3 regions of the Leeuwenhoekiella sp. MAR_2009_132 genome follow, and region 3 is predicted to be linked to each of the others. Evidence: riboswitches for the same ligand, from Rfam matches in the RefSeq annotation. Region 3 holds a riboswitch; each other region holds the start of a gene.
The links. A riboswitch is a leader RNA that binds a small molecule or an ion and turns the genes downstream of it on or off. The one in region 3 is predicted to bind S-adenosylmethionine.
Positions count from the first base shown of each region.

Region 1: another riboswitch for S-adenosylmethionine. It lies ahead of P164_RS12325 (O-acetylhomoserine aminocarboxypropyltransferase/cysteine synthase family protein); the one in region 3 lies ahead of P164_RS04450 (Na+/H+ antiporter NhaC family protein).
Region 2: another riboswitch for S-adenosylmethionine. It lies ahead of P164_RS12245 (homocysteine S-methyltransferase family protein); the one in region 3 lies ahead of P164_RS04450 (Na+/H+ antiporter NhaC family protein).

Region 1 covers NZ_JHZY01000004.1:907,619-909,892, reverse strand. The annotation lists gene metK (methionine adenosyltransferase) at 1-865, opposite strand, end outside; SAM riboswitch class I at 1,241-1,350, shown strand; gene P164_RS12325 (O-acetylhomoserine aminocarboxypropyltransferase/cysteine synthase family protein) at 1,468-2,274, shown strand, end outside.
Region 2 covers NZ_JHZY01000004.1:890,021-892,294, forward strand. The annotation lists gene metH (methionine synthase) at 1-114, opposite strand, end outside; gene P164_RS12245 (homocysteine S-methyltransferase family protein) at 125-1,150, opposite strand; SAM riboswitch class I at 1,262-1,366, opposite strand; gene P164_RS12250 (carboxymuconolactone decarboxylase family protein) at 1,630-2,217, shown strand; gene P164_RS12255 (HAMP domain-containing histidine kinase) at 2,229-2,274, shown strand, end outside.
Region 3 covers NZ_JHZY01000002.1:1,029,531-1,031,804, forward strand. The annotation lists gene P164_RS04445 (nucleoside deaminase) at 472-942, opposite strand; SAM-I-IV-variant riboswitch at 1,177-1,275, shown strand; gene P164_RS04450 (Na+/H+ antiporter NhaC family protein) at 1,324-2,274, shown strand, end outside.

The DNA.
Region 1 (2,274 bases), on a different contig from region 3:
CATAAGCCGCAGAACGGTCTACTTTACTGGGATCTTTACCAGAAAATGCACCACCACCGTGAGCACCTTTACCGCCATAGGTATCTACGATGATTTTACGCCCTGTAAGACCAGAATCTCCGTGAGGACCACCTATAACAAATTTCCCTGTTGGGTTAATATGGTAGGTGATCTCGTCATTAAATAATTTGGCAATATCTTCGGTAAGACCTGCTTTTACACGAGGGATTAAAATAGAGATCATATCTTTTTTAATCTTAGCAAGCATTTTTTCGTCTTTATCAAATTCGTCGTGCTGTGTAGAAACTACAATAGCAACGATTTTTTGAGGTATGTTATCATCAGAATATTCAATAGTTACCTGTGCTTTAGCATCTGGGCGTAAATAGGTAATGTCTTTTTCTTCGCGGCGTAGTTTTGCCAGTTCGATCATAATGCGATGCGAGATGTCTAAAGCGAGAGGCATATAATTAGCCGTTTCTTTAGTCGCGTAACCAAACATCATCCCCTGGTCACCGGCTCCCTGCTCTTCTTTTGAAGCGCGGTCTACACCTTGATTAATATCTTTTGACTGCTCGTGTATAAGAGAAATTACACCACAGCTATCACCACTAAACTGGTAAGCTCCTTTTGTGTAACCAATATCGTTGATAACACCTCTTGCAATATTTTGAACGTCTATATACGTATCGCTTTTTACTTCTCCGGCAAGTACAACCTGGCCGGTAGTCACAAGTGTTTCACAAGCTACTTTTGACTCGGGGTCAAAGGCTAGAAAATTGTCTAATAATGTATCGCTAATTTGATCAGCGATTTTATCCGGGTGTCCTTCAGACACGCTTTCTGAGGTAAATAAGTAAGCCATTCAAGCAATTTTTTCCCTACCGGGTTTTAAATTTCAGAATTATCTAAAATTTAAAATTAATTATCGATTCGTACCTCTGGCGTTTCCGCAGAGGATTGTCTTAAAGCCGAAAAAAAGATTTGACAAATGCCTGTTAAGGGTAGTGGTTACTGCCTTTAGCATTTTTTACACCGAAAAATTATTCAGTATAAGAGGTTGCAATCAGTCAAATCTTTCCTCTTTTGGGGGGCAAATGTATAAATTTAGAAGGTATTAAAAAACGGGAATCAAAATCTTATGAAAAATTTTCATTTTGTAAAATTAAACGTTCTTTACTTGCATATCTGTAAAAGGTTTTGCAATCTTTACACTCACAAAGTTCAAACACATACTGAAATGTTATCAAGAAAGGCGGAGGGATAGACCCAATGAAGCCTTAGCAACCCTTCCTACGGGATGAAGGTGCTAAATTCTACAACAGTTTAATTACTGATGATAGATAACCTAACAAACTATTTGTTCTTAAATAGTTTATTTTTCTTCATAACATTTTTCTTGTAATTGATGCCAGGGCGGCACTATTTGACTTTTGGTTTAATTTATTTTAACTAAAAAAGAGAAAAATGAGTACTCAAAAATTTTCAACACAAGCATTACACGCGGGTCATGACACTAAAGCTAATGGGGGCACACGCGCTGTGCCTATTTACCAGACGAGCAGCTATGTTTTTAACGACTCTGACCATGCCGCAGGATTATTTAATTTATCACAACCGGGGTTTATTTATACACGCTTAAATAACCCTACAAATGATATTCTTGAGCAACGCCTTGCTGCTCTTGAAGGTGGTATTGCAGCAGTTGTTACAGCCTCTGGGACTGCAGCAATCAATACCGCATTATTAACCCTTTTAAAGCAGGGCGATCATATTGTAGCATCAAGTAGTTTATATGGTGGGACTTATAACCTATTAAGCGTTACACTTCCGCGATTTGGGATTACGACCACTTTTGTAGATCCTGATAAGGTGGCAAATTTTGGTGCTGCTGTGCAGGATAATACGCGTGCTATTTTTGTTGAGTCTTTAGGAAATCCTAAGCTTGATGTGCTGGATTTAGAAGGAATTGCTGCTGCAGCTAAGGCGCATAAAATACCTTTAATAGTAGATAATACCGTCGCTTCACCTGCACTTTTAAATCCTATTGCACACGGGGCAAATATTGTAATTCATTCTTTGACTAAATACATTAATGGTAACGGAACTTCTTTAGGTGGGGTTATTATAGATGCAGGTACTTTTGACTGGTCTAGCGGAAAATTCCCCGAGTTTACAGAACCTTCTGCGGGTTACCACGGGTTAGTATATCACGATGTATTAGGCCCTGCGGCCTTTATAGCAAAAACACGTATTGAAGGATTACGAGATCAC
Region 2 (2,274 bases), on a different contig from region 3:
TCCTACATTAACAAAATTACTTTCGGGCGTAATTATTAAAGGTTCGAGTCCGCTTAATTTTAAGGCCCTAAATGCTATTTTAGTCGTATCAGTTGCTTCTAATCCGTTATTCATAAATACTATATTATAAAGCTGATTGTGCCTTTTTAAAAGCCGGTAATGGTCTTGGCTTATACTCTTTTACAAGTTCTGCAATTGCGCGTATGTGCTCTGGTGTTGTACCACAACAACCCCCTACTATATTAATAAGTTGTTTGTCTAAATAGGATTTAATTTGAGAAGCCATTTCCTGTGCTGTCTCATCATATTCACCAAATGCGTTAGGCAATCCTGCATTAGGATATGCAGACACGGCAAAATCTGATTTGCTTGAAATAACCTCTAAATAGGGTGTTAATTGCTCTGCTCCTAATGCGCAGTTGAACCCCACCGATAGTAATGGCATATGCCCTATTGAAATTAAAAAAGCCTCTGCTGTCTGACCGGAAAGTGTGCGTCCTGATGCATCTGTAATTGTACCGCTTACCATAACCGGGACATCTATACCGCGCTCTTCTTTTAATTCTTCTATTGCAAATAGAGCGGCTTTCGCATTTAAAGTATCAAAAATCGTTTCTACCAGAAGTATATCTACACCCCCATCTATAAGCGCTTCAGCCTGCTGTCTATACGCAATACGCAACTCATCAAATGAAATTGCTCTAAAGCCGGGATCATTTACATCTGGCGACATACTCGCCGTTTTATTTGTAGGACCTATTGCTCCTGCTACAAAACGGGGTTTGTGTGGTTCTTTGGCAGTAAATTCTTCTGCTACTTTCTTAGCTATTTTAGCAGACTCGTAGTTTAAATCATATACAAGCGCCTCCATACCGTAATCTGCCATGGCAATCGTAGTGCCGCTAAAAGTATTTGTCTCTACAATATCTGCTCCTGCTTCAAAATATTGAGCATGTACATCTGCAATTGCCTGAGGCTGGGTAAGACTCAATAAATCATTGTTTCCCTGTACAGGACTGGGCCAATCTTTAAAACGCTCGCCACGAAAATCTTCTTCAGTGAATTTATAGCGCTGAAGCATTGTTCCCATAGCGCCATCAAGAACTAAGATGCGTTCTTGTAAAACATTATATAAATTATTCTGACTCATAAATCTCTTTCAAACTTCAATTACAAACATTAAAAAATGCTTTCTAAATTAGAAAGGTTCAGTAATTATGGTATCAAGAAAATAAAAAGGAAAGCCAGAATGACTTGTTTTTTGTTATCTATCCCTTACTAAATAAGAGTAGAACGTAGCACCTTCTCCAGAGGAGGGTTGCTAAGGCTTCAATGGGTCTAATCCCTCTGCCTTTCTTGATAACTTAATAAATAATGAACTTGTTTACAAAGATTGTAAAACAACTTGAGAATACACAAATTTTAAAGAATTAAAATTAAAAAGTTATCAAAATAAAACAGTTTTTAAATACGCTTAAATGAATCATTTATCCGCTTAAAAGTCTTAAAAAGCCATGTAATTCTACCCTTAAAATATTAATTGCCTGATTTACAATCTTGTATAAATTATTTTTTAAACTAAGTTTGTATACCCAAACTTATTACCTTAACAAAACCAAATTTAAACCTATGATTAGCAACACTACACAATCACATCCTCGTTTTAAAGTTGTTTCCTACGAAGAAGCTTCTGCTGAAGTTAAAGCCATCTATGATGATACTAAGAAAACACTTCAAATCCCTTTTGTTTTAAACTGGTTTAAATGTCAGGGGTCAAATCCTATTCTGTTAAAAGGTAATTGGGCCAAATTAAAATCTACACTCATGCAAGGTGATATTCCTAACGTTCTAAAACAGCTTATAATCTACAACGTCTCCAAAGAACGTAACTGTGAATACTGCGCACAAGCCCACGGAATTTTTGCAGACAGTATGAGTGCAATGATAAGTGAGAATGAAAATTTTAGAGTTACAAATGATCTTGAAAGTCCGTTGATTCCTGAAAGCTATCGCACTGCTATTAAAGTAGTAACTAAAGCAGCACTCAACCATGATATGATCGTAGATTCTGATTTTGAAAAACTTCGCGAGGCCGGCTTTGATGATGCAGAGATACAAGAACTTATGGCACAGGCAGATTTAGTAAATATGCTAAACACTCTGGCCGATGTTGCTGGAATCAAAATTGATAACGAGCTAATGGAAGCTCAAGCATAAAATTACATAAATTGAATCTAGCCGCCGCAAAGTACCGTATTACCTATGAGGCGTTTT
Region 3 (2,274 bases):
CAACTCTTGCTTGAAAAAGAGGCTTCAACATATTCTATTTTACATAATGTAAATTATAGAACAAATATATAGATTAGTATATTAGTGTTAAGAACTCATTTTTCTTAGTTTTTCCTTTTAGCTATATTTAATATATCGTTTTAAACTAACTGTCATTACGAACGCAGTCGTGCAAGATTTCAATAATCTTAATGTTCCCTTTAAAGCATTAGAAAAATTAAAACAACCTTGATGTCATTTTGAGCACAGTCGAGAAATCACAAATCCTAATGATTACTAACTCATTATATAGAAAAACTATAATTCTCAAAATTCGCGTATTCCGTACAAAGACTTAGAAATTTTCAAATACGCGATTCTTAGAGCTTGGGATTTTTAAAATCTCTGCAAATTTTCATCAGTAATTAAAACTAATTTTTTAGTTAATGATATAGGTGAAATCTTTTTTTTGTTTAACTAACTATATATTTTCTAATACTCTGTCTTATCCATTTTCTTCGTCCATTCTTGAAATGGTTTAATGGCGACTTCGGGAGACAATTGCTCAAAAGGGATGCTGCGTTTCTCATACGGCAGAGGAATTTCCTCATAAATAAACGCATCATCAAACCCTATATTTGCTGCATCGGTCTGGCTGCTTCCATAGTACACTTTATCGGGTCTGGCCCAGTAAATGGCTCCCAGACACATTGGGCAAGGTTCGCACGAAGTGTATATAGTACAACCATCAAGTTGAAACGAATACAGATTTTTACAAGCATCACGTATCGCCGTAACTTCAGCGTGTGCAGTGGGATCATTTGTAGAAGTAACTTTATTATTTCCTTTACCTATAATTTTTCCGTCTTTAACAATCACACAACCAAAGGGTCCGCCTTCATTGTTTTGCATTCCTTTTATAGCTGCATTTACAGCTTCTAACATAAATTCTTCGTTGCTCATTATTTTTTGTGTTTGCTGTAAATATAGGAGTTTATGTTACTTTGAGAATATTTAATTTTTCAGGTAGTAAGCAGTATTTGTGTATTTTTCCGTTAGAAATAGTACAAACTTTTTAAATAAATACCACTTCCCTCCCACCGGTTTATACAACATCAAGCGAATACCCACATTATAGAAATATTAACTTTTAAAGTAGGATATATTGTAATTGCTAGAGTAATTTTGCGCCCTTAAATTAATTATCCAGAATCTCATAAGGGAGATAGCAACCTGCAATAACGAGCAAGGTGCTAAAATAGATAAGCCAATTACTTGGAAACCTTGTTAACACATACATCTATGTAATTACTGCTATTGCCTTTTTGAGTATAAAATTATAAAATGGCAGAACTTAAGATTACTCCAAAATTCTCAGCACTCATTCCTTTATTGGTTTTTGTAGTTACCTTTCTCGGTGTAGGAATTTATCAAGATGACTTTTATGCACTTCCCGCACCTATTGCGGTTATTGTAGGGATTGTAGTCGCATTTCTAATGTTTAGACAGTCTATTAATACTAAGATAGACACGCTTTTAAAAGGCTGCGGTGATGATAAAATCCTCACGATGTGCTTAATTTACTTGCTTGCCGGAGCTTTTGCCGCTGTAACTAATGCCACGGGAAGTGTTGACGCTATTGTAAATATGGGTTTAGACTTTATTGCGATTGAGTACATCTACGTAGGTATTTTTGTTATTGCTGGTTTCTTATCTGTTTCTACGGGAACTTCGGTAGGAGCGATTGTTGCGCTGGCTCCCATTGTTGTGGGTTTTGCAGCTAATAGCAGTGCAGACCTGGCGATACTTTGCGGTGCGCTTTTAGGTGGTAGTATGTTTGGAGATAACTTATCGGTTATTTCAGATACGACTATTGCGGCGACTCAATCACTGGGCACCAAAATGAGTGATAAATTTAAACAGAACATAAAAATTGCCGTACCTGCAGCTATAGGCACAATCGCTATATTAGTTTTTCAAGGGACAGATCTTACAGCTACTGAAGCTACAGCTGTAAGTTATAACTATGATGTACTCAAAATTACACCGTATATTTTGGTGATTTTACTTTCTATTCTTGGGCTTAATGTTTTTATAACCCTGTTTGTTGGCGTGTTGGCAGCAGGTATTTTGGGAATTAGCTACGGCGATTTTACGCTTATAGAATCTACTAAAATTGCCTATGAAGGTTTTACAAATATGACCGAAATCTTCTTACTATCCTTACTCACCGGCGGACTCGCAGCTCTGGTTGCCCGTAATGGCGGGATTGAATATATTCTAGTAAATATCAAA